DNA from 3 places in the Nakamurella multipartita DSM 44233 genome. Region 1 is predicted to be linked to each of the others. Evidence: riboswitches for the same ligand, from Rfam matches in the RefSeq annotation. Region 1 holds a riboswitch; each other region holds the start of a gene.
The links. A riboswitch is a leader RNA that binds a small molecule or an ion and turns the genes downstream of it on or off. The one in region 1 is predicted to bind S-adenosylmethionine.
Positions count from the first base shown of each region.

Region 2: another riboswitch for S-adenosylmethionine. It lies ahead of NAMU_RS03895 (aminotransferase class V-fold PLP-dependent enzyme); the one in region 1 lies ahead of NAMU_RS31950 (putative leader peptide).
Region 3: another riboswitch for S-adenosylmethionine. It lies ahead of thrC (threonine synthase); the one in region 1 lies ahead of NAMU_RS31950 (putative leader peptide).

Region 1 is NC_013235.1:4,815,681-4,826,046, reverse strand. It holds gene NAMU_RS21525 (ABC transporter permease) at 1-335, opposite strand, end outside; gene NAMU_RS21520 (ABC transporter substrate-binding protein) at 322-1,428, opposite strand; gene NAMU_RS31950 (putative leader peptide) at 1,656-1,766, opposite strand; SAM riboswitch class IV at 1,816-1,927, opposite strand; gene NAMU_RS21515 (MetQ/NlpA family ABC transporter substrate-binding protein) at 2,403-3,347, shown strand; gene NAMU_RS21510 (methionine ABC transporter ATP-binding protein) at 3,419-4,441, shown strand; gene NAMU_RS21505 (methionine ABC transporter permease) at 4,438-5,100, shown strand; gene NAMU_RS21500 (IS1182-like element ISNml3 family transposase) at 5,347-6,900, opposite strand; gene NAMU_RS21495 (glutamate--cysteine ligase) at 6,964-8,106, opposite strand; gene NAMU_RS21490 (NADP-dependent oxidoreductase) at 8,271-9,176, shown strand; gene NAMU_RS21485 (LLM class flavin-dependent oxidoreductase) at 9,196-10,221, shown strand; gene NAMU_RS29510 (TraR/DksA family transcriptional regulator) at 10,245-10,366, opposite strand, start outside.
Region 2 is NC_013235.1:862,806-873,171, forward strand. It holds gene NAMU_RS03895 (aminotransferase class V-fold PLP-dependent enzyme) at 1-1,173, opposite strand, end outside; SAM riboswitch class IV at 1,218-1,332, opposite strand; gene NAMU_RS03900 (pyridoxamine 5'-phosphate oxidase family protein) at 1,429-2,415, opposite strand; gene NAMU_RS03905 (hemerythrin domain-containing protein) at 2,548-3,279, shown strand; gene NAMU_RS03910 (hypothetical protein) at 3,292-3,948, opposite strand; gene NAMU_RS03915 (hypothetical protein) at 3,906-4,976, opposite strand; gene NAMU_RS30810 (IS481 family transposase) at 5,124-6,116, shown strand; partial or broken gene NAMU_RS30815 (BTAD domain-containing putative transcriptional regulator) at 6,432-7,895, opposite strand; gene NAMU_RS03925 (hypothetical protein) at 8,073-8,615, opposite strand; gene NAMU_RS03930 (MIP/aquaporin family protein) at 8,912-9,733, shown strand; gene NAMU_RS03935 (LysR family transcriptional regulator) at 9,846-10,366, opposite strand, start outside.
Region 3 is NC_013235.1:1,710,228-1,720,593, reverse strand. It holds gene NAMU_RS07785 (TetR/AcrR family transcriptional regulator) at 1-609, shown strand, start outside; gene lepA (translation elongation factor 4) at 637-2,562, opposite strand; gene NAMU_RS07775 (RNA polymerase sigma factor) at 2,623-3,912, opposite strand; gene NAMU_RS07770 (YciI family protein) at 3,965-4,321, opposite strand; gene NAMU_RS07765 (dihydrofolate reductase family protein) at 4,375-5,103, opposite strand; gene NAMU_RS07760 (lipase family alpha/beta hydrolase) at 5,209-6,132, shown strand; gene rpsT (30S ribosomal protein S20) at 6,274-6,534, shown strand; gene holA (DNA polymerase III subunit delta) at 6,567-7,556, opposite strand; SAM riboswitch class I at 7,689-7,829, shown strand; gene thrC (threonine synthase) at 7,843-9,132, shown strand; gene NAMU_RS07740 (glutamyl-tRNA reductase) at 9,230-10,366, opposite strand, start outside.

The DNA.
Region 1 (10,366 bases):
TCCTGCAGCTCGCCCGTGCGCAGCAACTCACCGGCCTTGACCACCACCCGTTGCGGGGAGGCCAACGTATTCGCCGACAACCAGCCCACGGCGCTGAGCACGTACCAGAGCAGGATCAACAGCAGTGGGCTGATGGACTTGATCACCCATCGGGGCACCCGCGCCCGGCGGGCCCGCGGGCGGCCCGCTCGGGTTGACCGACCGGTGATGACGGTGACCGGGATCGGGTGCTCGCTCGGGCCGGTGGGGAGCACACCGTTGTCCGGAGCGACCGGCCGCGGGGCCCGTGCCCGCGCGGCCGGCAACGCGCCGGCGCTGACGTCAGCCGCCGACATACTCGCCCTCGATCGCGGTCAGGTCGGCGTCGAACGAGGTGCTCCAGTAGTCGCCGATGCTGAAGCCGGTGGTGAGAATGCCTGCCTTGACGAAGGTGTCGAGCACGTCCTGCTGGGAGGCGATCGCCTCGGCCGAGGTCGGCACGAACTTGCTCGGACGTTGCGCCTCACCGTCGGTGAAGGTGCTCAGCGCCTGCTCGACCGGTTGCTTGGTCTGCTCGGCGACGACCGCGGCCCATGTGTCCGGGTTGGCCCGGGCCCAGTTGAAGGCCCGTTGCAGCCGGGAGAAGTAGTCCGCGATGGCCGCATGCTTGGCCGGATCGTCGATCACCGTCGGCGTCGAGACGTAGACGAAATTGCCGGACAGGATGTCCCGGGCGTCGACGATGGTGCTGGCGCCCTTGGCGTGGGCCGAGATGATGGCGTTGCCGTAGGACGCCAGCGCATCCACCTGGCCGGACAGCAGGGCGGCCAGCCCGTCGCTGGTGGACAGGGGGACCGCTTCGATGTCACTCCAGCTCAGGCCGGCCTGTTCCAGGGCCTTGTACAGGAAGTAGTGCGCCGTGGTGTTCTGGACGTAGGCGACCTTCTTGCCCTTGAGGCCGGCGGCGTCGGTGATCGAACTCCCTTCGGGAACCACGACCTCCTGGGTCAGCGTGTTGCCCTGGCGGACGGCGACGATCGCCAGGGAGCCGGGGCCACCCGACTGGGCGGCGAAGATCGGCGGGATCTCGCTGGCACTGGCCAGGTCGATGGCGCCGGCCCCCAGCGCCTCGAGTTGCAGGTTGCCGCCCTGGAACAGGCTGAAGTCGGTGGTGTAGGGCGTGTCCGCCAGGCCCGCCTTCTCCAGCAGGAGTTGTTGCTGCTTGTAACCGGTTTCGCCGATCCGCAGGGTGACGCCGGACAGGTCGAGGGAGTCGGCGGCCGCCGACACCGAGCCGCTGGAGACGGCGCCGGCTGACGTGGCCGACGGGGAGCTGGTCGACGGGGAGGTGGTCGAGCCGGAGCACGCCGCGAGCAGCAGGGCGGCGCCGACGGCGGCGATCGGTGCGGTGGCGGTGGCGAGGCGCCGCAGGAGCGGGCGTCTGGTCATCGGGGGCCTTTCTGGCGGGCGGGTGGTAGTACGAGGACGACAGTTGTTGCTGGTCAACGGAAATGGGCACGCCAAGCGGACCGCGGCGGCCCCGGGAAGAAGTGCGCGGCGGCGTACGCAGGCGGAAAATGCCGGCTCGGACGAAGGTGTCGATCAGCCGGTGCGAGACGGCGACAGACCGCCCGCCCGATACCGGGTCGGGGCAGCGATCACCGCGGCAGGAGTGGTCAGCAACCGGGACACAGCGCGCTGGCGACGCGCTGCAGATCCACATGACGCCGGCAGAACCAGGCGGCCGACGCGGGTGGACACGAGAACTCGGTGGGCGCAACGTTCATGATGGTCCTCACCTCGTCAGTCCCTCGTCCGGTGGACTCGTGATGAGCGAGCCCGCGCTTGCGGGAGCCGTTCGGCCCCGCCAGGTCTTCATCCGGAGCACCCCACCGCGGAGGAGGGTTGCCGCCCAGCTAGCCGGAGCTCGATGCTGGGACTCATGACCTTTCAAGAAAGGTAGCGGATCAACCGGCGCAGGGTCAATCCATCCCCGGCGGGGCCACCATGAGTCGGTCGATGATCCCGGACACAGTGTCGGTGAGCAACGACACCACGGGGTTTGCCCCGGTCGTTTGACCATGCCGGAGGTATCGCTCTACGTTGGAGCGGTGTTGACGAACCGGACAGATCGCAGCGATAGGGCTGCCGCATGTCCGCAGCTCGTCCCGACCGTTCTGTTCGCGCACACCACCCTGCCCGGGGGGCTGTGTCCGGGCTGTTGATCGGCCCAACCGGCTCGCTCGAGCCTGCCGTCCGCGGACGGAATTGCCTGATCTGACGCGACATTCGCGTCTCGATGCGGTGGTCCGAGCACTACCGGCCCGTCATTTCCCAGATTCGCGCGTCGCCGAGGAAGCACGGTCTGTCTTCATTCACCCTCATGCGGCGATGTCGTCGCTCTGCAGTCAAGGAACAGACCCATGACCTCCGGATCCGAACCCACCGGTACCCCCGCGGCCCTGCCCGAACGCAAGAAGTCCCGCACCGGGTTGATCGTCGGTGTCGTGGCCGCCGTGGTGGCCCTGGCCGTCGCCGCCACCGTCCTGATCGTCACTCTCACCCGCTCGGATGAGGACAAGGTCGTGGTCAAGGTCGGGACCACCGAGGCCAGTGCCGACTACTGGCCCATCCTGATCAAACTGGCCGCCGACAAGGGAATCGATCTGCAGACAGTCAATTTCGGTGACTACACGCAGGCCAATCCGGCGCTGGCGCAGGGCCAGCTGGATCTGAACCTGTTCCAGCATCTGCTCTACCTGGCCAACTACAACGTCTCGGCCGATCAGACGCTCACCCCGATCGGCTCGACGGTCGTCGTGCCCCTGGGGCTGTACTCGACCCGGCATACCGCGCTGGAGCAGATCCCGCAGGCCGGGCAGGTCGCCATCCCCAACGATCCGACCAACCAGGCGCGGGCGCTGCTGGTGTTGCAGCAGGCCGGGTTGATCTCGCTCAAGGGCGGCGGCACCGTGCTGTCCACCCCGGCCGACATCGATACCGCCGCCTCGAAGGTCACGGTCGTGCCGGTCGATGCGCAGCAGACGGTCACCTCGTTGTCCTCGGTCGATGCGGCCATCGTCAACAACAATTTCGCCCTGGACGCCAAGCTCGATCCGTCCCAGGCGCTCTACAACGACGACCCGTCCAAGCCGGCCGCCGAGCCCTACATCAACGCCTTCGTGGCGCGGGCCGCGGACCAGGACAACCCGACCTACCGCACGATCGTCGAGCTGTACCACGATCCGGCGGTGACTGCGGCGGTGGTGAACGCCTCCCAGGGCACCGCGGTGATCGTCGATCGCCCGCAGACCGACCTGCAGACCATCCTGACCGGTCTGGAGCAGACGGTCCGCGACAGCAAGTGAGCACCGGCGCCGAGGGTGCCCCGGCCGGGGCCCCGTCCAGCCCCGACAGACCCCGCACCGATGGAGACACCGTGGCACCGCTGATTCAGTTCCAGGACGTGAGCAAGACTTTCGGGCAGGGACCGGATGCCGTCAGCGCCCTGCGCGGGGTCACGCTGGACATCCAGGCCGGGGACATCTTCGCGATCATCGGCGGCTCGGGGGCGGGCAAGAGCACCCTGGTGCGGATGATCAACGCCCTGGAGTCGGCGACCGCCGGTCACATCGTCATCGAGGGCACCGACATCACCACCCTGTCCGAGCGGGAGCTGCGTCAGGTCCGCTCCCGGATGGGGATGATCTTCCAGCAGTTCAATCTGATGCGGTCGCGCCACGTCTACGGGAACATCGCCTACCCACTGAAGATCGCCAAATGGCCCAAGGACAAGCAGAAGGCTCGGGTCACCGAGCTGCTCAACTTCGTCGGGCTGCTGGACAAGGCCTGGAGCTATCCCGATCAGCTGTCCGGAGGGCAGAAGCAACGGGTGGGGATCGCGCGGGCCCTGGCCACCAACCCGTCCATCCTGCTGGCCGACGAGTCGACCAGCGCGCTGGACCCGGAGACCACCGAGGACGTGCTGCGTCTGCTGCAGCGGGTCAACTCCGAACTCGGAGTGACCGTGGTGGTCATCACGCACGAGATGGACGTCGTGCGCAGCATTGCCAACCGGGTCGCGGTGCTGGACCGGGGCCGGCTGATCGAGGTCGGATCGGTGTATGAAGTCTTCTCCCGGCCCCAGGCCGACACCACCCGTAAGTTCGTCGAATCCGCCTTGCGGGACCGGCCGGACGGGGTGGACGTCGAGCGGCTCAAGCAGCGGCATCAGGGCCGGCTCGTGCTGGTCGACGTGACCAACGACGACCGCATCGGGCGGGTCCTGGCCCACCGGGCCCGGGTCAGCGACCTGGAGTTCGATTTCGTCTTCGGCGGCATCACCTCCCTGCACGACGGTTCGTTCGGCAAGATCACCCTCGAGCTGGTCGGCTCGCCGGACTCGGTCGACCGGACGGTGGCCGATCTGCGTGCGGTGACCGTGGTGGAGGACGTGGCATGAGCACCGACTGGAGCACGTTGTGGCCGGTCTTCTTGAGCTCGATCGGTCAGACGCTGGTGATGGTGACCGTCACGATGGTGGTCGGCGGGTTCTTCGGGTTGGTGATCGGCATCCTGCTGTACACCACGCGCAAGGGCGGACTGCTGCAAAGCGGGCCGGCCTCCACGATTCTCAACGTCATCGTGAACTTCGTGCGGCCGATCCCGTTCATCATTTTCATCACCGCGGTCGGCCCGCTGACCCTGTTGGCGATGGGCACGACCATCGGCACCGCGGCCGCGATCTTCCCGCTGACCCTGGCCGCCTCCTTCGGCATCTCGCGCATCGTCGAGCAGAACCTGGTCAGCATCGACCCGGGCGTGATCGAGGCGGCGCGGGCGATGGGGGCGAGCCCGATGCGGATCATCGTCACCCTGCTGATACCCGAGGCACTCGGGCCGTTGATCCTGGGGTACACGTTCGCGTTCGTGGCGGTGGTCGACATGACCGCCGTGGCCGGCGCGGTCGGCGGGGGCGGTCTGGGCAATTTCGCGATCACCTTCGGCTACCAGCGCTTCAACTGGGTGGTCACCTGGATCGCGGTCATCACCATCATCATCCTGGTCCAGGTCGCCCAGTTCGTGGGCAACTGGTTGGCCCGCAAGGCTCTTCGGCGCTGATCGGGCCGATCCGGGCGACCGTCGAGTGGGCGGCGGCGGTCGACCGCCGCCGCCCGGCCGGCTAGGACGCTCCTGAATAACGGTCACTTGTGGGTTCGGGAGTTCGCTTTGGGACAGTGGGAGCGTTCGCGCGTGATCGGGCTGTCAGGCGTGGTCCTGAGTCGTCGCCCGGCCCTGGATGATTCTCCTGACTGATCGGAGGGACGGGCCGTTGCTCACGGCCCGGTGAGGTCTCGTGCCGGCCGGTCAGGCCGGTGCAATGGTCCACGTCCCGCTCACCCGCGTCAGCCCGAGGGTGAGCATTCGCCTGAGGTTGATCGCAGCGGCGCGGTGGTGCCACCAGTGGTCGTTCTTGGCGACGCCGCGGTAGCGGACTTTGCGGTTGCCGCGGACCAGCCAGGAGATCGATCGTTCGACCATCGGCCGGTGCCGTCGGTAGACCTGTTGGAAGTCCTCGGTTTCCGCTTGTCGACGGGCCGCCCTGAGCAGGCTTTCGTACTCGGTCAGCTTCAGCGATCGACCGGCGTCGCTGGTCGTGCATTGGGCCCGGAGCGGGCAGCCGCGGCAAGCCGCTCCGAAGGTGACGGACCATTGCGCGGTGATCGACCGGGTCACCCCGTTCGGGCAGGTGGCCGTCCTGGCCTCGGGGTCGACGGTGAAGTCGTCCAGGGTGAACCCGCCCGGCACGGCCGACCGCAGCGGGAACGGCTTGATCAACGCGATGTGCCCGGCATGGTCCAGTTCGGCCCGCGCGGATCCCGATCCGTACGCCGAATCGGCCAGCACGTGCAGCTTTTCGGTCTCCTGTGCCAGCAAGGTGGGTCCAACCTCGGCGTCGCTGTTGCCGCGTCCGCTGGCCATGGTCACCGCGCAGGCGGTGACCAGACCGGTGTCGGGTTCGACCGCGATGTGTGCCTTGAACCCGTCCTGCCGCCGGTGGACGGTCTTGTGGGCGTGCCGCGCCTCCGGGTCCACGGTGGAGATCACCCGGTCCGGGGCGACCCGCTGCGCGATCCGCCACCGTCCGTCGGTGCCGTCCGAGCCCTCGACCGGTTCCACGTCCTGCCCGGCGACCAACGCCAAGAGGGCGACCGCGTCCGCCGCCTTCGGTCCGAGCTCCTGGTCGGGCAGGTGTCCCAGCACCCGATGCGCGTCGGTGACCAGCGCATCGACAAGGGCCTCGCGGGCCTGCTGATCGTTCCAGGCGATCGCCGGTTTGCCCGGGTCGTCATAGTCGTGAGCCGAGCAGTGCTCGCCGACGACCTCGGCGGCGCCGGGTACCTCGCGGCGGACCCGGCGGATCGCCGCGATCAACTGGGTGACCGTGTCCTGGGTGGCGACCGCGTCGTCCAGGATCGTGGAATCCAACGCTCGCCTGCTCTTTCCAGCCAGCACCCCGGTCTGGTCCACGACCTGGCGGACCGCGTCGAAGATCCGGTTCGGCGACTGCGAAGCGGCCAGCCGACGCCGCCAGTACGTCAATGTCGTGGCATGGAACGCCGCAGCGGTCACCGGTAACCCGCACGCTGCCTTCCACCGCAGATCGAACGTCACCGAGTCCACCGTGTCCGCGTCGGACAGGCCGTGCAGAGCCTGCAGCACAATCACCGACGCCATCACGTCGGCCGGCACTGACGGGCGGCCCCGACCCGACGGAAACAGATCCGCGAACATGCCGTCCGGGAACACCTCCCGACGGTGCGCGGCCAGAAACGCGAACACGCTGCCCGGCTTGAGCAGCCCACCGACTACCGACTCGGCATCCAACAACTCACGCTGATCCCGCGACCGACCCTGCACACCAAGATCATCCCGAACCCACAAGATCAACAGGGGCCGACATACGGATAATTCAGGAGCGTCCTAGTGCGTGGTCGGCCGCCCCTCCCGGAGCTCACGGACCAGCGAGGAGGCCACGGCCTTGAGGCTGCCGTGATGGGCCTGGGCGACGCGGAGCTGGCGCTGGTAGCTGGCGCCGTGGTCCGCGATCTGCAGGATGTCCTGCAGTTCCTGGGGGCAGCCCAGGTCGGCCGCGACCGGCTCCAGGCGCGGCACCAGTTCGTGCAGGTCCTCGGTGACCAGACGCTCGTCGCCGGCCGCGTTCTGGATGATGATCGCGTCCATGCCGTAGCGGGCCGCCCGCCACTTGTTCTCCCGGACGAACCAGGGCTGCAGGGTGGGCACGGTCCGCCCGGCGTCGAGTTCCCGGGAAAAGTACTCGACCAGGCATTGGGTGAGCGCGGCGATCGCACCGATCTCGCGGGCCGTGGAGATGCCGTCGAACGTGCGTACCTCGATCGTGCCCCATTTTGGCGACGGTCGGATGTCCCAGCGCAGCTCGGACAGCACGTCGATGACGCCGGTATGCGTGAGGTCGTCGACCAGTGACTCGTACTGCGCCCAGTCGGCAAGCTGCGGGGGCAGGCCCGCGGTCGGCAGTTGCTGGAACATCAGCGCCCGGTTGGAGGCGTACCCGGTGGTCTCGCCGGACCAGAACGGGCTGGACGCGCTCAACGCCTGGAAGTGCGGCAGGTAGGTCAGCAGCCCGTCGATGATCGGCAGCACCTTGTCCCGATCGTCCACCGCGACGTGCACGTGGACACCCCAGATCATCATCTGCCGGCCCCACCAGCGCGTGCGGTCGATCAGCGTGGCGTACCGGTCGTTTCCGGGGGTCACCTGCTGCTGGAACCACTGGCTGAACGGGTGGGTCCCCGAGGAGATCAGCTGCACGCCCAGCGGTTCGGCCAGGTGATAGACCGTGTCGACCATCCGGGTCAGATCGTCCACCGCATCGCCGGCCCGGCGGTGCGGCGCGCTGACGATCTCGACCGTGTTGGTCAACAGCTCGCCGGTCACGTGGGGAAAGGCGCTCGCCGGGCCGAGCCGGGACAGCAGTTCCGGTGCCGCCGGGGACAGCTCCCCGCTGCGCCGGTCGACGCAGGCGATCTCCCATTCGATGCCGAGCCGGGACCGCTCGGACGGCGCGAAGTCGATGGTGCCCATCGTCCGATCCTGTCAGCCCGCTCGACCCCGGTGCGCGCGGCCCGGGCACTTGGGGGACGGGCCGGGAATATCCCATCGAGAGATGCGTTGCCGCTGTCACTGGCTCGGCGCCGGTCCAGGCGTCTGATCGGTGGCCGTTCGGGCCTCCCGAGAAAGGAAACCCCATGCGTGCGGTTCAGTTCCAGGAATACGGCGGTCCCGAGGTGCTCGGCGTCGGACAGGCGCCCGAGGTGCATCCGGGTCCCGGCCAGGTGCGGGTCCAGGTGCGGGCCTCCAGCGTGAATCCGTTGGACTGGAAGCTGCGGGCCGGGTACATGGCCCAGGGCAAGCCGTTGACCAGCCCCGGGATCGTCGGCTTCGACGCCTCCGGCGTGGTCGACGAGATCGGGGAAGGCGTCGACGATGTCGCGGTCGGCGACGATGTCTTCGGGCTGGGATCGGCGACGGCGGCCGACCAGGCTCTGCTCGAGGTCTACGCGCGCAAGCCCGCGTCGGTCGACTGGGCCGTCGCCGCGGCCGCGGGGGTGGCGGCCGAGACGTCCATCCGGGCCTTCGACCTGGTCGGTGTGACCGCGGGCAGCACCGTGCTCGTCGACGGCGGGGCAGGCGGCGTCGGTGCGGTCGCGGTGCAGATCGCGGTGGCCCGCGGGGCGACCGTGATCGCCACGGCCGGGCCGGACAATCAGGACTACCTGCGCGAGATCGGCGCCACCGCCGTCGAGTACGGCGCGGGCGTGGCCGATCGCGTCCGGGCCGTGGCCCCCGACGGGGTCGACGCGGTGTTCGACGTCGCCGGCAAGACCCCGGTGGCCGACCTGCTGAGCCTGGTCCGCGAACCGGCTCAGGTGGTCACGATCGCCCGGTTCGACGCCGGTGACTCGGGCATCCAGCTCACCACGGGACGCGCGGCCACCGCCGGGCAGGCGCTGGCGGAGACCGCCGCGCTGCTGGAGAACGGCGCGCTGGTGATCAAGGTGCAGACGTTCCCGTTCAGCCGGGCCGCCGAAGCGCACCAGATCAGCCAGAGCGGGCACGTTCGCGGCAAACTGGTGCTGATTCCCGAGTCCTGACCGTCAAGAGGAGACAACCGTGCCGGTCCCCGGTCAACCCCTGCGCCGTCTGGGATTTCTGACCATCGGTCTGTTCGACCCGGCCGATCCGGCGGCCGGGCACCGGGCCACCCTGGAGGTCATCGAGCTCGGTGAGCAACTGGGGTTCGACAGCGCGTGGCTGCGCCATCGGCATCTGCAGTACGGCATCTCCTCGCCGATCGCGATGATGGCCGCAGCCGGTCAGCGCACCAGCCAGATCGAGCTGGGCACGGCGGTGACGCCACTGGGCTGGGAGAACCCGTTGCGGCTGGCCGAAGATCTGGCCACGGTGGATCTGCTCTCCGGTGGGCGCATCAACCCGGGCATCAGCGTCGGGCCCCCGATGCAGTACGAGCACCTGAAGGCGGCCCTGTACCCGGACACCGCCGAGGTCGAGGATTTCAGCTACACCCGGGTGGAGCGGCTGTTGGCGTTCGTCGAGGGCCGCACCGCGTCCACCTTTGCCGGCCGGCAGGGTTTCGAGGAGTTCTCCGACCGGGTGCAGCCGTACTCACCCGGACTGCGGGCCCGGATGTGGTACGGGGCGGGCAGTTTGCGCTCGGCCCGGTGGGCGGGTGAGCACGTGATGAACCTGCTGTCCAGCAGCGTGGTCTTCGCCGAACCCGGAGGTGCCACCGACTTTGCCGAGATCCAGCGCGAGCAGATCGTGGCCTTCCGGGCGGCCCACCCGGCCGGGCCGTCCGCGCGGGTGTCCCAGGGCCTGGTCGTCATCCCGACCGATTCGGCGACCGCCGAGCAGCGGGCCAAGTACGAGGCGTACGTGCAGGCGCGGACGCCGAGGACAGCCGGCCCGCAGGGCCCCCGCGGCATGCTGTTCGCCCGGGATCTGATCGGCAGCAGTGCCCAGATCGCCGAGCAGCTGTTCGCGCACGCCGGTTTCCGGGAGGTCGACGAGGTGGCCTTCGCCCTGCCGTTCTCGTTCGAACCGGCCGACTACGTGCAGATCCTCACCGATATCGCCACCAGGCTGGGGCCGGCCCTGGGCTGGCGCCCGGCCGCCTGAGCCGGAGCGAGGGAACCGGCCGGTCACCGCCGGCCGGCACAGGACACACAACGGGTCGCGGTGGGCAGCGCCGCCAGCCGCCCGGCGGCAATGGCGCAGCCGCAGCGTTCACAGATGCCGTAGCGCCCGGCGTCGAGGGCAGCCA
Region 2 (10,366 bases), 2.1 Mb from region 1:
CAGGGCGGCGGCGACCACCGCGGGCTTCTGCCCGGCGATGGTGAAGGTGGCCACGCCGATGCTGTCGGCCCGGTCGCCGAACAGCGAGTGCACGGTCACCCCGGGAATGCCGGCCAGGCCGCGGCGCAGCGTCTCGGTCAGTGCGGTCTCGGCCTGGGCCAAGGCTTCTCGATCGGCGGTGGCCAGCACGTGGCAGGCGGTGGCCAGGGCCACGGTGCCGGGCACGTTGGGTGACCCGGCCTCGTGCCGGTCGGGCAGCGGCTTGTAGTCGGTGGCGTCGTCCCGGACCGATGCGGTGGCGCCGCCGCCGATCAGGTACGGCGGGGCCGCGGCCAGCCAGTCGGCCCGGCCGATCAGCGCGCCCGTTCCGTACGGGGCGTAGAGCTTGTGCCCGGACAGCGCGACGTAGTCGACGCCGAGGTCGGTGATCGAGAACGGGCGGTGCGGGGCGAGCTGCGCGGCGTCCAGGGCGGTGCGGGCTCCTCGGGAGCGGGCGACCCGGGCCAGCTCGGCGACCGGCCACACCTCGCCGGTCACGTTGGACGCGCCGGTGATCACCAGCAGGGCCGGCCCGGGGGCGCGCCGGCGCAGGGCCTGGTCGACCAGGGCGACGGCGTGCGCGGGGGAATCGGGGGCGGGCAGCCGGACCACCCGGCGGTCGCGACCCGGGGCCCGCTCGGCCGACCAGGGCAGCAGCGCGGCGTGGTGCTCGGTCTCGAAGACCACGACGGTGGTCCGGGCCGGCAGGCAGTGCGCGAGCAGGTTGAACGAATCGGTGGTGTGCCGGGTGAAGATCACCGCGTCGTCGGCCCGCCCGCCGACGAAGCTGCGGATCGGCTCCCGGGAGCCCTCGTACAGGCTGGTGCAGACCTTGGAGTGCCAGCCGGCCCCGCGGTGCACGCTGGCGTACCGCTCCAGCAGCTCGTCCACGGTGTCGCGAACCACCCGCAGCGCCGGCGCGGAGGCGCCGTGGTCGAGATTGGCGTACTCGGCGGTGCCGCCGGTGGCCAGCGGCACCCGGGCGTGCGCGCCGACCAGGTCCAGGCCCGGGGCGTGCGGGTGGGTCACCGGGCCGCGACGGGCCGGCCGGACCGCCGCGGGAAGCTCCGTGGTCCAAGGGTTGTCGCCGGCCAGCGCGGCCGCCAGATCAGGTCGTTCGAGTGCGATGGTCACGATGGTCCACCCCTACGGTCCGTGGGACCACCAGGAAGACCGGAGGCCCGCGCTTGCCGAGCGCACCTCGCGCACGGCCAGGTCCTCACCCGGGGCACCCCACCGCGGTTGGAGGGTTGCCGGCCAGCAAGCCGGGGCTATCTGCTGGCACTCATGACCTTGGACGTGGACGTTAGCAGACGCCTGGGCGCCGCGCTACGACCTGGATCACACCGGCGGCACCGGTCCGGGACGGCCCCCCGCGCCGACCGAGGCCTACTGGGCGCCGGGCTGCTCGCACGCCCGGTGGGCCGCCCAGTCGATCGCCGGCCGGTCCAGCCCGCGCCGCTGCAGGTAGCGGTTCGCGGTCCGGCGGGCCCGAATCACCACTCGCGCCATCTCCACCGCGTTGGCCGGGAACATCGTCGGCAGCATCCGGTCGGGCCGGAACATCCAGGTGCCGGCCCCGGATCGGACCAGCTGACCCACCGCCCCGATCTGGCGCTGGTTCCACAGCAGGTCGTCGTGCCGGTGCAGCAGCACCGACGCCGGCCCGGCGGTGAGCGCGGGGCCCGGGTCGTCGACCAGAAAGGCGCCCGACCCGGGTGCGGGGGTGAGCCGAACCCGCCGCAACACCGGCAACTCGCCGTCGGCGGCGGTGCCCAGCACGGCGCCGGAGAATCCGGGCAGTTCCTGCGCGAGCCGGGCCCAGGCGCCCCCGTCGGCCGGCGTGGCGACGGCCGCGCCGCCCATCGGCCGCCGGTCCGCCGCGGGCGCCGTGCTGACCTCCACCGGGGTCACCGTGATCACCAGCCGCAGGTAGTACCAGTCGAAGAGCCGGCGGCTGAACCGGTTGGCGCCGTAGGTGCGGGACGCGGGTTGCCGCTGGGCCAGGCGCTGCCAGTAGCGCTCGAGTCCGGTGGTGCCGGGATGGATCTGTTCCGGGCACCCGGCCGTCCCGCGGACCAGGATCTGCGGCAGATCGGTGCGCCCGGTCCCGGTCGGATCGGAGAACAGCAGGGCCACCCGGGGGTCGCGACGGATGTTGAACGCCTTCTGCGGGAACGAGATCGAGGTGGTCAGCACGATCCGGTCGGTGGCCGGGTCCCAGTCGAAGACGGCCGGCCAGGCGATCGGGACGCCGTTGCGGGACAGAGTGGCCAGCTCGCAGGTGCGGTACTGGTCGATGGCGGTCCGGATGTCGATCCGGCGATCGGCCGGACGGGTGGTCGGGACGGCGGGGGTGACGGTCAGGTCGGTCATGGCGCCGAGTGTGGACGGAGGCGCTGAAGGACCACTGAAAGCCGGCCGAACCCCGGGTCAAGTCCACCTCAAGTGCCGGCCAAGGCTCCGGGCGCACGGTGGGCCGACCACCACCGACCCCAGGAGCGCCCGATGCCCACGTCCTGCCCGCCCGTTCCCCAGATCCGGCTCCCGGGTCAGGCCGCCGCGCCCGCCGGTCCGTGCGACCTGACCCCGATGTACCTGATGCACCATGCGTTTCGCCGCGACCTGCGCCGGTTCGGGGCCGCGGTGGCGACGACGGCGGTGGACGAGCGCGACACCTGGCGCGCGCTGCAGGGCCGTTGGCGCCGGTTCGCCCGCATCCTGCACCACCATCACGCCGGTGAGGATGAGCTCCTGTGGCCGCTGCTCCTGTCCCGTGTCGACGCCGCCGGCGACCCGGATGGTCGGGCCGTGCTGCTGGCCATGGAGGCCGAGCATGCGGAGATCGATCCGCTGCTGGCCGGCTGCGCCACCGGGCTCGATCGGCTGGCCGCCGGGGCGGGTGAGGACACCCGGGCAGCGTTGGCGGTGCGGGTGGCCGCCACCGCCGAGCGCCTCGGACATCATCTGGGCCATGAGGAGTCGGCGGCCATGACGCTGCTCCAGGCGCACGTGACGCCGGCGGAATGGCACGGGATGGACGCCGGCTTCGCCGCGCACTATTCGGCGCGGGACAAGCTCTTCGCCGTGTCCTGGGTCCTCGACGGGTTGCCGCCGGACGTCCGGCGTTCCGTCCTGCGCACGTTTCCCGGCCTGCTCGCGCTGGCCTGGCGGGTGGCGCTGCGGCCCGCCCACGCGCGCCGCGAACGGCGCATCTTCGGCTCCGGATCGGCTCGGTGACCGAGCTGCCGGTCAGAAGCCGTACCGGGCGCGCAGATCGGCGAGCCAGTCGGCCACCACCGGGGCCGGCCAGCTGGCGCACAACCGCGCGGCGTCGTCGGCGTGCCGGCGGGCCACATCGATCTCGCCGACCGCGGCGGCCGCCGCCGCCAGGAAGGCATCGATCGGTCCCAACGGCGGGCCCGTCCCGGCCGCGGCGGTCCGGCCGGCCCAGGGCAGCATCAGCGGATACAGCCGGCCGGCCAGCTCGGGCCGCCCCACCACCAGGGCGGCCTCGGCCAGGATCGCGAAATCAAAAGGCGCGGCGAAGCTGTCGGCATCCAGCGACACCGGGCGCCGGTCCAGCATGGCCGCGGCCGGCGCCAGCCGGCCGCTGCGGATCAGGCCGATCAACACCCCGGTGTCGGTGTCGGTCGCGGTCGCCTCGGTCAGCCCGCGGAACAGCTCCAGAGTGACCTCGGGCTCACCACGCCACAAGGCAATGGTGGCCCGCGCGGCCGTCACGGCCTCGGTGCGGAACGGGAAGGTGGCCAGTGCGGCCTGCCGCAGGTTGTCGGCCAGCAGGGCATCGGCCTGCTCGAACCGGCCCTCCAGTGCCAGCCACGCGGACTGGTAGGCCCCCAGCATCACCTGCAGCATGCGCAGGCCGTGCCGGTCGGCGTGCTCCATCGCCTCGGCGGCGGGATCCGGCGCTCGGCGATCCGTCCGGCCTCACCGGCGTGGACGGCTCGCCAGAACAGACCGACCCCCGCACCGTCGGGATCACCGGCGGCGCGGGCACACTCGATGGACTCCTCGGTCAGGGCGGTCCGCCGATCCAGGGTGGACGGTCCCATGACGGCCAGGCTCAGCGTGCGGCAGGCGAACGACTGCAACCGTGGTTCGCCGAGCCGGCGGGCCATGGCGAAACCACGTTCGGCGTGGGCCACCCGCTCCGCGGGGTGCCCGTCACCGCCCGGCGCCGTCCAGAACAGTTCCCGGGACAGGGCCAAGAACACCCGGCAGCGCAGGGGTGAGTCCCCCTCCGGCAGATCGCGGGCGGCGGTGCGCAGGGCATCGACGGTGACCGGGTGCTGCGCCCCCTCGGGCACGTTGGACCACAGCCCGCCCTCGGCGGCCGCGATCCCGGCCAGCGCGATCCGCTCGACATCACCGAGCCGGCGGGCGATCTCGATGGCCTCGGTGGTGGCGGCCCGCTGCCCTTCGTTGTCCGCGGCGGCCCGGCAGGCCGCCGCCCGGGCCAGCAGCAGGTCGTAGCGGTCACCCGGGCCGGTGGTGCGGTCGGCGCTCTGCGCGTGCAGGGCGGCGGCCAGCAGGGCGGCGGCCTCCTCATGGGCGGCCAGCCCGGTCGCCTCGGTGGCCGCGGCGACCGCGGCCGGCCAGGCCCGGGCGGCGTGCGCCGGCCCGGCTCGCAGCCAGTGCCGGGCGATCTCGGCCCGACGGTGACCGGAGCGGTCACGATCGAGCAGGGCGCCGGCCACGGCGGCGTGCCGCCGCGGCCGGCGCAGCGCGGAGTCGTTGGCCTCGATGGCATCTCGCACCAGCGCGTGGCCGAATTGCAGCTCGCCGGTGCCGGTGACGACCAGCAGGCCGGCCTCCACCGCCGGTTCGAGCGCGTCGAGCACCCCATCCGGATCCAGGTTCGCGGCGCCGGCCAGCAGGTCCGGGTCGATCGCGCGACCGGCAACGGCGGCCACGCGCAGGATCTCCTGGGTCGGCGCCGGTAGCTGTTGTATCCAGGGACATTGGTGACACGCCGGGTCGGCTGGTTGCGGGCATGAGGGAGGGTCCCCTTGGTGAGGTGTGAAGCGACCAAGCAAACACGCCGAACCAGGAGGACCCTCGTGGCCCACCGTAACGCCCCGCTGACCCCCGAGGGACGCCGACGCCTGTGCCAGCGCGTCGATGCCGGTCGGCCGATCTGTCACGTCGCCGCCGAGGCCGGCGTGGCCCGGCAAACCCTGGCCAAGTGGCACGCCCGCTGGAAGGCCGACGGTCCGGCCGGCCTGCAGGACCGCTCGTCGCGCCCGGTGTCCTCACCCGGCCAGGTCGACGCCCAGGTCGAGGACGTCGTGGAGTATCTGCGGCGGCACCTCAAGCTCGGTCCGGTGATGCTGGCCGCGGAGCTGCGCGAGTTCGGGATCACGCTGGCGCCGTCGACGATCCACCGGGTCCTGGTGCGCCGGGGCATCTCTCGCCTGCGGGACCTGGACGTCACCGGCCATCAGCTGCGGGAACCGGTCCGCCGGTACGAGTGGGCCGCGCCCGGTGACCTGATCCACGTCGATGTGAAGAAGATCGGCCGCATCCCCGACGGCGGCGGCTGGCGGATCCACGGCCGGGGCAACGACGCCCACCGAGCCTCCCAGCGGGGTCAGCGACCCGGGTACGCGTTCCTGCACACCGCGATCGATGACCGGTCCCGGCTGGCCTACACCGAAGAACTGGCCGACGAGAAGTCCGTGACCGCGGCCGGTTTCTGGGCCCGCGCGGTCGAGTTCTTCGCCGCGCACGGCATCGAGAGGATCCACCGGGTGCTGACCGACAACGGTTCCTGCTACCGCGGCAAGGACTTCAACACCGCGCTGGGGGCCACGGTCCACAAGTACACCCGACCGTACCGACCGCAGACCAACGGAAAGGTCGAGCGGTACCACCGGACCCTGGCCCGGGAATGGGCCTACCGCCAGGCCTGGTCCTGCAACGACGAACGAGCCGCCGCCCTGGCCGGGTTCGTGCACCGCTACAACTACCATCGGCCGCACACCGCGCTGAAGGGCAAACCGCCCGCCTACCGCACGCCAGCCGTTACCAACCTGTCCGGGCTCAACAGGTAGCCGGCCCACGCGCGCCGCGATGACGTCGGTGACCGCGGCCGGCACCCCGCCGACCCCCGGGTCGGGTCCCCGCGCCGGATCGGCCGCGCGCAGCAGTTCGAGCAGGAAGAACGGGTTGCCGCCGGTGCGCTCCCGCAGGGCGGCGCCGTCCGCCGGGACGTCCGGCCGGTGAGCGGCGCTGAGCGCCGTGACGTCGGCCACCGACAACCCGGACAGGTCCAGGCCCACCGCCGGCCGCCGCGCCAGGGCCTCGCCGAGCTCGGCCAACCCGCCGGTCGGCGCCGGATGCGCCCGCCGCGTGACGACCACCGCCAGCCGGCCGCGGTCGACCGTGTCGGTGATGTGCCGCAGCAGGGCCAGGGTCGACGGGTCGGCCCAGTGCAGGTCGTCGAACACGAGCAGGTGCCGCTCGCCGGCCGTGATCCGGGCCAGGGCCCGGGCGACGGACTCGAAGCGGGTGAACCGGTCGGCGCCGCCGGGCCGGTCGGCCCGCACCAACGCCACCGCCTCGGCCAGCCCGTCATCGGTCCGCGACTCGGCGAGCGAGCCCAGGACACCGACCCACGGCCACAGCGGGGGCGCGCCATCGTCGGACGAGCAGCGACCCACGTGCACGCCGAAACCCCGTGCGCGGGCGCGGATCCCGAGCTCTTCGGTGAGCCGGGTCTTGCCGATGCCGGGTTCACCGACCAGCAGGGCGATCCGCACGGAGCCGGCCTCGGCGTCGTCGAGCACGCCCAGCAACGCGGACAGCTCGCGTTCGCGGCCGACGAGCGGGGCGCCGGACCGGACGGTGACCGGGCCGGTCATCGCCACGGCGGCCGGCAGCGCGGTCGGGTCGGGTCCCGGAGCCGGCCCGGCTCCCGGCACCGATCCGGGGACCGAGCGGGCGGTGACGACGTCCTGGCGCAGGACCGCCAGTTCCAGCTCCCGCACCAGCGGGCCCGGGTCGATGCCGAGCTCGGCGTCCAGGGACTGCCGGACGGTGCGCAGCGCGTGCAGGGCATCCCCCTGCCGCCCGGCCCGGGCCAGGGCGAGCGCGAACAGCGCCCAGAGGTCCTCGCGCAGCGGATGGTCGTGCGCGACCGGACCGAGATCGGCCACCACGGTGGATTCCTGGCCCAGGGCCAGGTGCAGGCGGGCCCGATCGGCCAGGGCGGCCAGGCGCAGGTCGGCCAGCCGGGCCCGTTCGGCGTCGGCCGCCGGGTGCCGGTCCAGCTCGGGATACGGCTCGGCGCGCCACCAGGACAACGCCCCGGTCAGCTCGACGGTCAACCCGGTCAACGCCTCGGCGGTCAGTCCGGCCGGAACGGTCAGCGGATCGGCGCCGGTGAGCCGGGCATGCACGTCCTGGACCACCCGGGCGAAGCGATGCGCATCGACGGCATCCGCCGGAACCCGCAGTTCGTAGCCGGCGGGCGAGGTGAGCACGGTCTGGGCGGCGGCGCGCGCGGCCCGGCCCGGTTCCAGCACCTTGCGCAGGCTGGAGACGTAGGCGTGCAACGACGCGGTGACTGCGGCCGGCGGCGTCCGGCCCCACAGGAAATCGATCAGGGTGTCGACGGGCACCGGACGGTTGGCATGCAGCGCCAGCGCGGCGAGCAGGGCCCGAGGTTTGGGTGATCCGAGCTCGATCGCCGTCGACCCGCGGTGCACCCGCAGGGGTCCGAGCACCTCGATCCGCATGGGCGCCGAGTGTAGGAGCCCCCGGCCGGGTGGCCACCCGCAGATCGCGGGTGGCCACCGGGGGGCCGGGCCCCGGCGGTCGACGCTGACCATCGGGGCCCGATGCGGCGGCGCCGGGCGGTGATTGCCCTCGGTGACCGGCGGCGGACTAACGGCAGCGGACTAACGGCGGCGGGCGACTCGGCGGCTGGTGCGGCGGGCGACGCGGCGGCAGGCGAACATGGGGGCGGACCTCCCTTCGGTCAACAGCGAGACGGTCACTGGCGTGGGTCAGGCCGGGGCGCCGCTGGTGGCCAGCGCGTGCAGTTCCGCGGCCTCCTCGGCGGTGTGCAGACCCGCTTCGACCAGGTCCAGCGGGCTGATGAAGCCGTCGCTGATCCGGTACCCGCCGGCCCGCATGATCGCGTCGCGCAGCGGAACCGCCCAGTGATGCTCCAGCAGGATCAACGCAGCGGCCGAACCGTTGGGCACGTCCTCCAGGATGTCCCAGTCGTCGGCCTCGCCCAGCGGGCTGAAGTCCTCCGCGGCCCGCTCGGCTCCGGCGGCCGCACCGGCCACCATGCCCTCCTCGCCGTCCTCCCCGAGTCCGATGAGACCGCCGATGATGCTTCCCATCTCGATGGCTTCGTCGCGACTGAGGTTGCTCAGGTGGACGACCTCGACATCGCCGGCGTCGTCCTTGTAGACGGCCAGCGCGTCGACCACGCGCACGGTGTCGCTCGCCCGCAGCCGTTCCAGTTCGGCGATGATCTCGCCGTGGAAATCCGGGTGCGGGAAGCCCAGCACGATGAGCTGGACAGGGCCAACGGCCATGATCGTTTCCTCTTCCGATCGACGGGAGCAGTGGGTCACCGGCGGGGGTGACCCGGTGAGGTGACGTCGGTGTCACCCTCGGCACCGTCCCCACTGTCCGCGCCGCACCTGCGGGCCGCCTCACCCGACCGGTGTGAGAACCGCCGGCGAGTTCACGGCGTCCTCGGGCGGGCGCGCTGGATCCGCACCGGTCCGCTTCATCCGTTTCATCCTTGTCGGGCGAGGAGCCCGGTCGGCGGGCGGTGCCAGGATCGGGCCGCGAGGGCTCGTACCCGCCGTCCGCCCGAGGAGAATCGATGGCCACGTCCACGCCACGGCCCAGCCCGGCCCAGGGGCAACTTGCTGCCCTGGAAGACCAGTTCATCAAGATGGCCGAGGATTTCGACGACCGGTCGCAGGAATGGCGACGTCTGTTCTCCGAACTACTGGGGACGTTCTTCCTGGTTCTGGTGGCCGCCGGCGGCGGGATGATGGGCCAGGCGTTCCCCGACACCATCAGCCGGACCGCCGCGGTGACCGCCCCGGCGCTGATGGTGCTGGGCATCATCCTGTTCATGGGCAAAGTCTCCGGGGCCCACCTCAACCCGGCGGTGAGCATCGCCTTCGCGCTGCGCGGCGACTTCCCCTGGGCGCGGGTGCCCGGGTACATCGTCGTGCAGCTGATCGGCGCCGCGCTGGCCGCCTGGTTCCTGCAGGCGGTGATCGGCGTGTCCGCGCAGTACGGATCGAACTACCCCGCGGCCGGCTATTCGGCGTTCCTGGCCATGGTGATGGAGGCGGTCCTGACCTTCGCCCTGGTCTGCGTCATTCTCGGTACGGCTTCAGGGGCGCAGAATGTCGGCGTGGTCGGGGCCATCGGTGTCGGTGGTTACATCGCCCTGGCCGGCCTGTGGGGCAGTCCCATCTCCGGCGCGTCGATGAACCCGGCCCGCACCTTCGGTCCGAATCTGGTCAGCATGGACTTCGACTCCTACTGGGTGTACGTGGCCGGTCCGCTGCTGGGTGCGGTGCTGGCCGTCGGCGTGGCCTTCGTGCTCCGCGGGCGCGGGGGTGGCCGATCCGGTTCCGCCGCCGCGCAGGGCGTGCTGTTCACCGAGGTGGCCAACCCGAACGCCTGAGCTCGGTCGCCTCGCCCGCCGTACCCCCCGCACCTCGCACCCGCACCCCGCCTGCAGTTGATCATGGGCAGATGGCCGTTCCGCCTCCCGCGGAACGGCCTTCTTCCCATGATCAACTGCTCTGCTGGGCGGGGCCGGGCGCCGGGGTGGGGCGGTCGGCCAGGAACAGCCGCGCGACCAGGTTGCGCAGCCACCGGTTGCCGGGGTCCTCGTGGTAGCGGGGATGCCAATGCTGCCCGACGGTGAATCCCTCGACCGGCAGCGGGCACGGGTGAACGGTCAGCCCGCTGGCCCGGGCCAGCGTTTCGCCGATGTGCCGGGGGACGGTGACCAGCAGATCGGTGCGGCCGATGACGACCCCCAGGCCCAGGAACCCGGGCAGCTCCAGCACGACGCGGCGGGTGGTCCGTTCCTGGGCCAGGGCCTCGTCCAGCAGGTTGCTGCCGGTGCCCGACGGGACGGCCACGTGGTCGGCCGCCAGGTAGTCGGCCAGGGTCAGCGGCGATTGGATCCGCGGGTGCCGGCGGCTGGCCAGGCAGACCCAGTCCTGCGCGTACAACTCCTGGCGCCGGATGCCGGGGCCGAGCCAGGGGGCGAACCCGATGGCCAGGTCCGCCTCGCCGGACTGCAGGG
Region 3 (10,366 bases), 3.0 Mb from region 1:
CAGCTGCTCGCCGACGCCGCCATCGGCCTGATCGCGAGCAGCGGTATGCGCGCGCTCACCCACCGGGCCGTCGACGCCGCGGCCGATGTGCCGACCGGCACCACCTCGTACCACTTCCGAACGCGCCGAGAACTGTTGCGGGGCGTGCTGGTCCGGATCGCCGAGATCAACCGGGCGCGGCTGGCCGGGCTGCCGGGCCCGCCGACCGGCCCGGAGGGGGCACCGACCACCCGGGACGGGCGACGGGCCGAGGCCGGCCGGCTGGCGGACCGTGTCGCAATCTTCATCGACGGGCAGATCGGCGAGCACCGCGACCGCACGCTGGCCCGGATGGCCTGCGAGATCGAGGTGGCCTCGGATCCCGATCTGCGCGAGATCCTGCACGCCGGCAGCATTTTCCGGACCCTGGCGATCGGCGCGGTCACCCGGCTGGGCGCGGCCGACCCGCCCCGGTCGGCCGACGGGCTGATCGCCCTGCTCGACGGGCTGCAGTACGACCGGCTGGTCGGGGTGGGCTCGCTGTCCGCCGCACCGGCCGGCACCACCCAGTCCCGGGCCGAGATCGCGGCGGTGGTCGGCAGTTATCTGACCGGTCTGGTGCCGGGATAGCGCCGGGCGCACCGCGCCCCCGGGTGGCTACTTCTTGGCGTCCTTGCCGGCCGCCGGGGCGGAGTCGGTGGACAGTGCGGCGATGAAGGCCTCCTGCGGGACCTCGACCCGACCGACCATCTTCATCCGCTTCTTGCCCTCCTTCTGCTTCTCCAGCAGCTTGCGCTTCCGGGTGATGTCACCGCCGTAGCACTTGGCCAGCACGTCCTTGCGCATCGCCCGGATCGTCTCGCGGGCAATGACTCTGGACCCGACCGCGGCCTGGATCGGCACCTCGAACTGCTGCCGCGGGATCAGCTCACGCAGCTTGGCCGTCATCGAGACGCCGTAGCCGTAGGCGGAGTCCTTGTGCACGATCGCCGAGAAGGCGTCGACCGCCTCGCCCTGCAGCAGGATGTCGACCTTGACCAGGTCGGCCTCCTGCATGCCGATCTCCTCGTAGTCCAGCGAGGCGTAGCCGCGGGTGCGGGACTTCAGCGCGTCGAAGAAGTCGAAGATGATCTCGCCCAGCGGCATCGTGTAGCGCAGCTCGACCCGGGTCTCGGACAGATAGTCCATGCCGCCCAACGATCCTCGCCGGGACTGGCACAGCTCCATGATGGTGCCGATGTACTCGCTCGGGCTGATGATGGTGCACCGCACGATCGGCTCGACGATGTCGCGGATCTTGCCCGACGGCCAGTCGCTGGGGTTGGTCACCACGTGCGTGGTGGTGTCCTCCATGGTGACCCGGTAGACCACGTTCGGGGTGGTGGAGATCAGGTCGAGGCCGAACTCGCGTTCCAAACGGTCGCGGGTGATCTCCATGTGCAGCAGGCCCAGATACCCGCAGCGGTACCCGAACCCGAGCGCGGCCGAGGTCTCCGGCTCGTAGGTCAGGGCCGCGTCGTTGAGCCGCAGCTTGTCCAGCGCGTCGCGCAGCAACGGGTAGTCCGAGCCGTCCAGTGGGTACAGCCCTGAGTAGACCATCGGCCGCGGGTCGCGGTACCCGCCGAGCGGGACGGTGGCGCCCTTGGCCGCGGAGGTGATGGTGTCGCCGACCTTGGACTGCCGGACGTCCTTGACGCCGGTGATCAGGTAACCGACCTCGCCGACCCCCAGCCCGACCGTGGGGATGGGTTCGGGCGAGATGACGCCGACCTCGAGCAGTTCGTGGATGGCCCGGGTGGACATCATCTGGATGCGCTCGCGCGGGGTGATCTTGCCGTCGATGACGCGGATGTAGGTGATGACGCCGCGGTAGATGTCGTAGACCGAGTCGAAGATCATCGCGCGGGCGGGGGCGTCCGCGTCGCCGACCGGCGGCGGGATCTCGGCCACCACCTTGTCCAGCAGCTCCTTGACCCCGGCCCCGGTCTTGCCGGAGACCCGCAGCACGTCGTCGGGCGAGCCGCCGATGATGTGCGCGATCTCCTCGGCGTACCGCTCCGGCTGGGCGGCCGGCAGGTCGATCTTGTTCAGCACCGGGATGACGTGCAGGTCGTTCTCCAGGGCCAGGTACAGGTTGGCCAAGGTCTGCGCCTCGATGCCCTGCGCGGCGTCGACCAGCAGCACGGCCCCCTCGCAGGCGGCCAGCGAGCGGGACACCTCGTAGGTGAAGTCCACGTGGCCGGGGGTGTCGATCAGGTTCAGGACGTGATCGATGGTCTTGCCGTCGCGGCCGGGCGCGGCCCAGGGCAGCCGGACGGCCTGCGACTTGATGGTGATGCCACGCTCACGCTCGATGTCCATCCGGTCCAGGTACTGGGCCCGCATGGCCCGCTCCTCCACCACCCCGGTGAGCTGCAGCATCCGGTCCGCGAGCGTCGACTTGCCGTGATCGATGTGCGCGATGATGCAGAAGTTGCGGATCAACTCCGGCGGGGTGAACGTGCGATGGGCACGGGCGGCGAGACCAGATGTCACGGGAGTCTTTCTGGATCCTTCTGGAGTGCGGGCGGGCGGACGCTCCATCGTCCCACGGCCGGGCCCCGAGTCCGGCAATCACCGGCCCACCGGGGTCCCCGGCCGCCTTCAGTGGCCGGTCAGCTCGCGCTGCTTGCGGCGCAGGAAGGCCCGTTCGGCCTCGTTCTCGGTCATGCCCAGGGCCTGTTCGTAGGCGGCCGCGGCGTCCTGCGGCCGGTCGAGCCGGCGCAGCAGATCGGCCCGGGCGACGTGCCACGGGTGGTATCCGGCCAGGTCCAGGGGTTCGACCAGGGCCAGCCCGACCGCCGGACCGTCCAGCTCGGCGACCGCGACCGCCCGGTTCAGCTCGACGATCGGTGACGGGTGCACCCGGCGCAGCTGGTCGTACAGCGCGACGATCTGGCCCCAGTCGGTGTCCGCGGCGGTCGGCGCGTCGGTGTGCACCGCGTTGATCGCGGCCAGCAGCTGGTACTGGCCGGGTCGGTTGCGGCGCAGGCACTCGCGGACCAGCTCGTGCCCCTGCCCGATCAGGTCCCGGGACCAGGCCGTCCGGTCCTGCTCGTCCAGCGGCACCAGCACCCCGCCGGCCACCCGGGTGGCCCGCCGGGCCTGGGTGAGCAGCATCAGCGCGAGCAGCCCGGCGACCTCGGGTTCGTCGGGGAGCAGGCCGCGGACCACCCGGGTGAGCCGGATCGCCTCGGCGCACAGGTCGTCGCGCACCGGCTGGTCGCCGGAGCTGGCCAGATAGCCCTCGTTGAAGATCAGGTAGAGCACCGCCAGCACACCGGCCAGCCGGGCCGGCAGGTCCTCCGCCTGCGGCACCCGGTACGGGATGCCGGCCGTCTTGATCTTGCGCTTGGCCCGGGTCAGCCGCTGGGCCATGGTCGGCTCCGGGACCAGGAACGCCTGCGCGATCTCGGTGCTGGTCAGCCCGCCGAGCAGGCGCAGGGTGAGCGCGACCCGCGCCTCCGGGGCCAGCGCCGGGTGGCAGCAGGTGAAGATCAGCCGGAGCCGGTCGTCGGTGATCACGCCGACCTCCTCCTCCTGCCGGTCGCGCTCGGCGATCGGGTCGTGCTGGGTCAGGGTCTGGGCGCTGGCCTGCCGGTGCCGAGCGTCCCGGGTGGACTCACGACGGATCCGGTCGATGGCCCGGTTGGTGGCCGTGGTGGTGAGCCAGCCGCCGGGATTGGCCGGCAGGCCCTGCTCGGGCCAGGTCTGCAGCGCGACGACCAGCGCGTCGCCGAGCGCTTCCTCGGCCAGGTCGATGTCGCTGAAGCGACGGATCAGGGTGGCGACCAGCCGTCCGTGCTCGGCCCGGAACACCTGCTCGATGCTCCGGGCCGGGACGGAACCGATGCGCGGGGCGGTGTCGATGCGCGGAGCGGGGTCGTCGGGCATGCCCCCATTTCACCCGACGATCGCCCGCCCGGACGAAGACCGCCGGTGGCGGCTAGGCCTCGCCCTGGAAGGGGCGGACCTCGACCCGGCCCTCGCAGGCGGCCGAGCCCTTGCGGGCCCATTCCAGGGCCTCGTCCAGGTCGGCGGCCTGGATCACCCAGAAGCCGCCCAGGTACTCCTTGGTCTCGGAGAACGGTCCGTCGGTGATGACCGCCTCGGCGCCGCGGGCGTCGACCACGGTGGCCGATTCGATGTCTTCCAGGCCGCCGGCGAACACCCAGGCGCCGGCCTGCCGGACCTGCTCGTTGAACGCGTCGACCTGCTGGAACATCCGCTGCATGTCCTGCTCGGTGATGGCGGCGACCTCGGCCGGGGACTCGTGGTGGACGGAGAGCATGTACTGCTTCATGGTGGGCTCCTGTGGGTTACGGGGTGATCGTGCGGGATGGGTTCGGGGCGTGCTCAGGCCGGGACGGTGGCGCTCACCTCCGTCCCGTCGGCCTCGAGGTCGGTGGTGCCGTCGGCGGTGAGGTCACCGCTGGTGAACGCGGTCGGCTCGAGAACCAGGTGGGTCAGGCCGCCCGCAGTGGCCGTCCGCGACACCGTCCGGAAGGCCGTCGGCCGGCTGTGCTCGTCGAACAGGCGCTTGCCCTGGCCGACGACCACCGGGAACACCAGCAGCCGGTAGGTGTCGACCAGCCCGGCGTTGTGCAGGGTCTGCGCGAGCTGCCAGCTGCCATGTACCTGCAGTTCCCGGCCGGGCTGCTGCTTGATCGCCCGGACCTGCTCGACCACGTCGCCGCGGATCACGGTGGTCGGACCCCAGGCCGCCTGCTCGTCGGTGAGCGTGTCGGAGACCAGGTACTTGGGGAAGGTGTTCAGCACGCGGGCCACCAGCTCCTCCTGGTTCGGGTAGGCGCTCCAGTACGGCCGCATCATGTCGAAGGTGGTCCGCCCGAGCAGCACGGCGTCGGCGTGGGCGAACCATTCCTCGTCGACGATCCGACCGAACTCCTCGTCCAGGTGCGGGACCAGCCAGCCGCCCCGGGTGAAACCTCCGGTGGTGTCCTCCTGCGGGGCGCCGGGGCCCTGCATGACGCCGTCGAGGCTGACGAAGATGTTCAGGCTGAGCTTCATCGGTGACTCCTTGCGGTCCGGGTGGGTGACCGGCTCGATCACCCCTTGCACCATGACCACGAACGACCACCGCGCCGGACGACAGCCGGGCCGACTTTTCTTCCGACTTTTTCTTCCGACTTTCTCCGGGGACCCCGGCCGGCTCTACGGTGGCAGGCGATGAGGCGCACTGTTCGGGCCGGCCGACCGGCATCGGTGCTGGTCGGGCTGTTGTTGGCGGTCGGCGCCTGCTCCGCCGCCGGCGCGCCGACCGACCCGGCCACCACCGCCGTCCCGACCACCGCTGTCCCGACCACCGCTGCCCCGACCCCCTCGTCGTCGGTGCCGACCCTGGCACCGACTGCGTCCCCGTCCCGGATCCGGTCCCCCCTTCCCGATGTGCACGTCCCCGGAGTGAACGACCCGTCCTGCCGGTCGGCGGAGCGGCCGGTGGTGCTGCTGCCCGGCACGTTCTCCACGGTGCAGAGCAATTTCACCGCCCTGGCCGCGGCGCTGCAGGCCGGCGGGCGCTGCGTCTACGGCCTGAACTACTCCCTGGCCGGCGTCGCCCCGGTCCGTGACTCGGCGAGCGCCGCGGCCGGCTTCGTCCAGGACGTCCGCGCCGCGACCGGGGCCGATCAAGTCGACGTGGTCGGGTTCTCCCAGGGTGGGTTGGTGCTGCGGACCGCGCTGCGGCTGGACGGTCTGGCCCCGGCGGTGGCCAGCGCGGTGCTGATCGCGCCGTCGTTCCACGGCTCGACCGCGGACCTGCTCACCGGGGTGCCGGCGGCCGCCTGTCCGGCCTGCGCGGATCAGACCGCCGGCTCGGCCCTGCTGACCGAGCTGGACGCCGGCGGCGACCTGGACGGGCAGGTGCGCTACGCGACCATTTCCAGCCGGGACGACACCGTGGTGACGCCGGTGGACGGGCAGTCGCCGGTTGGGCCGGCCGACCGGGTCCGGTCGCTGGTCATCCAGGACCGATGCCCCCGGGCGACGGTCTCGCACCTGGACCTGCCCGCCGACCCGGGGGTGGTCGGCTGGGTGGGCGCCGCGCTGGACAGCGACGGCCGGCCCGAGCCGACCGCGTATCGTTGCCCCTGATCGCTACGGGAAGATCAGCTCGGGTTTGTGACCGGCTTGTGGCGGCTGGTAAAGTGGACCGCCGTGTGTGCCCGACGGCGTCACACCCACGATCGACGAACGTGTCGGTCACTCCCAACGACGAAACGAAGGCATTCCGGCGTGGCCAACATCAAGTCCCAGATCAAGCGCAACCGCACCAACGAAGCTGCGCGACTGCGCAACAAGTCGGTCAAGTCGTCGCTGAAGACGGCCGTGCGCAAGGTGCGGACCGCAGCCGAGGCCGGCGACAAGACGGCGGCCGAGGTCGAGCTCAAGGCCGCCTGCCGCAGCCTGGACAAGGCCGCCTCCAAGGGCGTCATCCACGCGAACCAGGCCGCCAACCGCAAGTCGGCGCTGACCCAGCTGGTCAACCAGGTCTGATCCACCGCTTCCGGCGCCGGTGACCGAGCGGGTCACCGGCGCTTTCGTGCTGCCACCAGATCGATCACCGCGCGCTCCAACGCGTACTCGACATCGACCGCCGCGCCTTTGACCGCGGCGTTCAGCTCGGCCACGATCGCCATGCCGCCGACCAACCCGTCGGTCGACCAGCCGCGGGCCATCCCCCGGGCTCGATCGACCTTCCACGGCGGCATGCCCAGCGCGGAGGCGATCGCGTAGGAATTGCCGCCCTTGGCCCCGGACACCTTGGCCACCGTCCGGACGCCATCGGCCAGCGCATCGGCGACCAGCACGGGCGCCACCCCGACCCCCAGCGCCCAGCGCAGCGACTCCAGCGCGCCGGCCAGGTCACCGGACATCGTGGCGTCGGACACGGTGAACCCGGTGACCTCGGCCCGGCCCCGGTGATAGCGGCGGACCGCCTGCTCGTCGACGGTGCCGCCGGTGTCGGCCACCAGCTGGTCGGCCGCCGCGGCCAGCTCCCGCAGATCCGAGCCGACCGCCTCGACCAGCGCGGTCACCGCGGCCGGGTTGGTGGTGCCGCCGGCCCGCCGGATCTCGGCCCGGACGAAGTCGATCCGCTCGTTGAGCCGGGTGATCTTGTTGCAGGTCACCACGGTGGCCCCGGCCTTGGTCAGGGCCTCGCCGATGGCCTTGTTGCGGGCGCCGCCGGCGTGCTGGACGACCAGCCACACCCCCTCGACCGGGTCCTTGGTGTACCCGATCAGCGCGGCGGCCAGGTCCTTGCCGGCCTCGTGCGCGCCGCGGATGACCACCACCCGGGGTTCGGCGAACAGGCTCGGCGCGACCAGGTCGGAGAACTCCCCCACGGTGAGCCCGGCGGCGACGCCGTCGCGGCGTTCGGCGCCCGCCTCGATCCGGCGGGCCGCGGCCGTCGCCCGGGAAATCGCCCGGTCGACCAGCAGCTGCTCGTCACCGGTGAGAAGCACCAGCGGGGTCAGCTCACCCGACCCGGATCCCGTCTGCGCCATGCCCGACATGGTGCCAGGGGGCTGTGACACCGGCCGCCGCACCGCCGATCGACGACCCCCGGCCAGTCGTCGCGGCCGGCCGTCGCGACCGGTCGGCGGCCTCGGGAGATGCGTTACGATTGCCGGACAACTGAAGAACCCACCTCATCCAGAGGGGCAGAGGGACACGGCCCGATGAAGCCCCGGCAACCACTGTTGATGATCGTCATCTCCTGACCGCGCGTCCGGGGCCGATCGACAGCAGGTGCCACTTCCGTCCCGCTTCGGCGGGGAAGATGAGCAGAAAGGCCTCGTCATGACCTCTGTGCTGTCCACCCCCGGGTCCGCCGGTTCCGCCTCCGCGCCCGGCATCGATCTGGGTCCCGCCGTCGCGCTGTCCTGTCGCGAGTGCGGCAACCGCGTCGAACTGGGCCCGTACTACGCGTGTATGGAGTGTTTCGGGCCGCTCGAGGTGGCCTACGAGTTCACCTTGCGCGGCGACGCCCTCAAGCAGCGGATCGAGTCCGGTCCGGCGAACATCTGGCGGTACGCCGACCTGTTGCCGGTGCCGGCCGACGTCGCACAGACCCCGAACATGAACCCGGGCAACACCAAGCTGATCCGGGCCGACAACCTGGCCAAGGAGCTGGGCATGCGCCGGCTCTGGGTCAAGGACGACTCCGGGAACCCGACCCACTCGTTCAAGGACCGCGTCGTCGCCGTCGCGCTGGCCGCGGCCCGCAAGCTCGGCTTCACCGTGCTGGCCTGCCCGAGCACCGGCAACCTGGCCAACGCGGTCGCCGCGGCCGCCGCCCGGGCCGGCATCCGGTCCGTCGTGCTGATCCCGGCCAATCTGGAGCAGCAGAAGATCCTGACCACCGCCGCCTACGGCGGCACCCTGGTCGCGGTCGACGGCAACTACGACGACATCAACCGGCTGGCCGGCGAGATCGCCGCCGAGCAGGAGGACTGGGCGTTCGTCAACGTCAACGTCCGGCCCTACTACGCCGAGGGCTCCAAGACCCTGGGCTTCGAGGTCGCCGAGCAGCTCGGCTGGCGGCTGCCCGAGCAGGTCGTCATCCCCATCGCCTCCGGCGCGCAGCTGGTCAAGGTGGACAAGGGCTTCACCGAGCTGGGCGAGCTGGGCCTGGTCGAACCCACGCCGTACAAGGTGTTCGGTGCCCAGGCGACCGGCTGCTCGCCGGTGTCCGAGGCGTTCAAGCAGGGCTGGGACGTGGTCAAGCCGGTCCGGCCGGACACCATCGCCAAGTCGCTGGCCATCGGCAACCCGGCGGACGGCCCGTACGTGCTGGACGTGACCCGGCGCACCGGCGGGGCGATCGAGGACGTCAGCGACGACGAGGTGATCGCCGGCATCAAGCTGCTGGCCCGCACCGAGGGCATCTTCGGCGAGACCGCCGGCGGCGTCACCATCGCCACCCTGCGCAAGCTGCTGGCCAGCGGCCAGCTCGACCCCGAGGCCGAGACCGTGGTGTTCAACACCGGTGACGGCCTCAAGACGCTGGACGCGATCGCCGGCGAGGTCGGGCCGACCGCGACGATCAAGCCGACCCTGGGTGCGTTCGAGGCGGCCGGACTGGCCTGACCCCGGTGCGGGCGGTTCGTCGTCGTTCGTCGTCGACGGGCCGCCCGGCTCGGAGTGCTCGGCTGGTGCGCTCTGCTGGTGCGCGGTGCTGGTGGGCTCAGCTGGTGCGCAGGGCGGCGACCGGGTGCGCCGCGGTCTCCGATTCGGTGATGTCGATGCCGAACAGCGTGTGCAGGGCCTGGACGTAACCGGCGCCGTCACCGGTGCGGGCCAGTTCCTGGGCGCGCAGCGTCGGGGTGTGCAGCAGGGCCTGGGTCACCCGGTGCAGGGCCCGCTCCACGTCCGCGGCCACGTCGGCCGGGTACTTGGCCCGCAGCCGGTCCAGTTCCTTCTCCACCGTGCCGGTGACGTGCTGGCGCAACGCGACCACGGCCGGATCCAACCGCCGGATGGCCATCCGCTCCTCGAAGGCGGCGACGCCGGCGATGACGATGTCCTGGGCGGAGACGACAGCGTCCAGGTGGGCCGGATCGACCTGCTGCTGCACCGAATGCAGGTCCACCACACGCACCCCGGGCACTGCCCGGGCCGGTCCGGCGACATGCGGGTGCAGGGCCAGGTCGATGATCGGCAACGGCCGCGACCGGGCGGCGACCGCGGCGGCCAGCATGGCCTCGTCGAGCATCCCGGCGGACTGCCCGCTGCAGGCCACCACGAGGTCGACCTGGGCCATGGTCGCGACCAGGTCGGCGGCGGACACGGCGGTGGCGGCGTGCCGGTCGGCGAAGGTGTCGGCGCGGCCGCTGGGCGAATGCACGAGCAGCTGGGTGACCCCGCGGGTGCGCAGCTCGGCGGCGACGACCCGCGCGTAGGCGCCGGTGCCGATGATCAGCGCGGTCTGCGCGCCCGGCCCGCCCGGGCCGACGCCGGTGATGTCCAGGGCGACCGAGGCGACCGACCGGCCGGCCGCGCCCAGCCCGGTTTCGGTGGCGACCTGCTTGGCCACCCGGGCCGCGGTCTGGAACAGCTGGTTGATGGGGGGCGAGACGGTGCCGGCGGCCTGCGCCTCGCGCAGCGCCCGGGCGATCTGCCCGGCGATCTCCACCTCGCCGACGACCATCGAGTCCAGCCCGGAGGCCACGGTGAACAGATGGGCCACCGCGGGCGCGCCCACCCGGACCTTGAGCATGGCCGCGACCTCGACCGCGTCCAGCCCGGTCACCTGGGCCAGCTGGGCGGCGACGCCCTCGATCGCGTCGTGGAACCGGGCGGCGTCCAGGTAGATCTCGAGCCG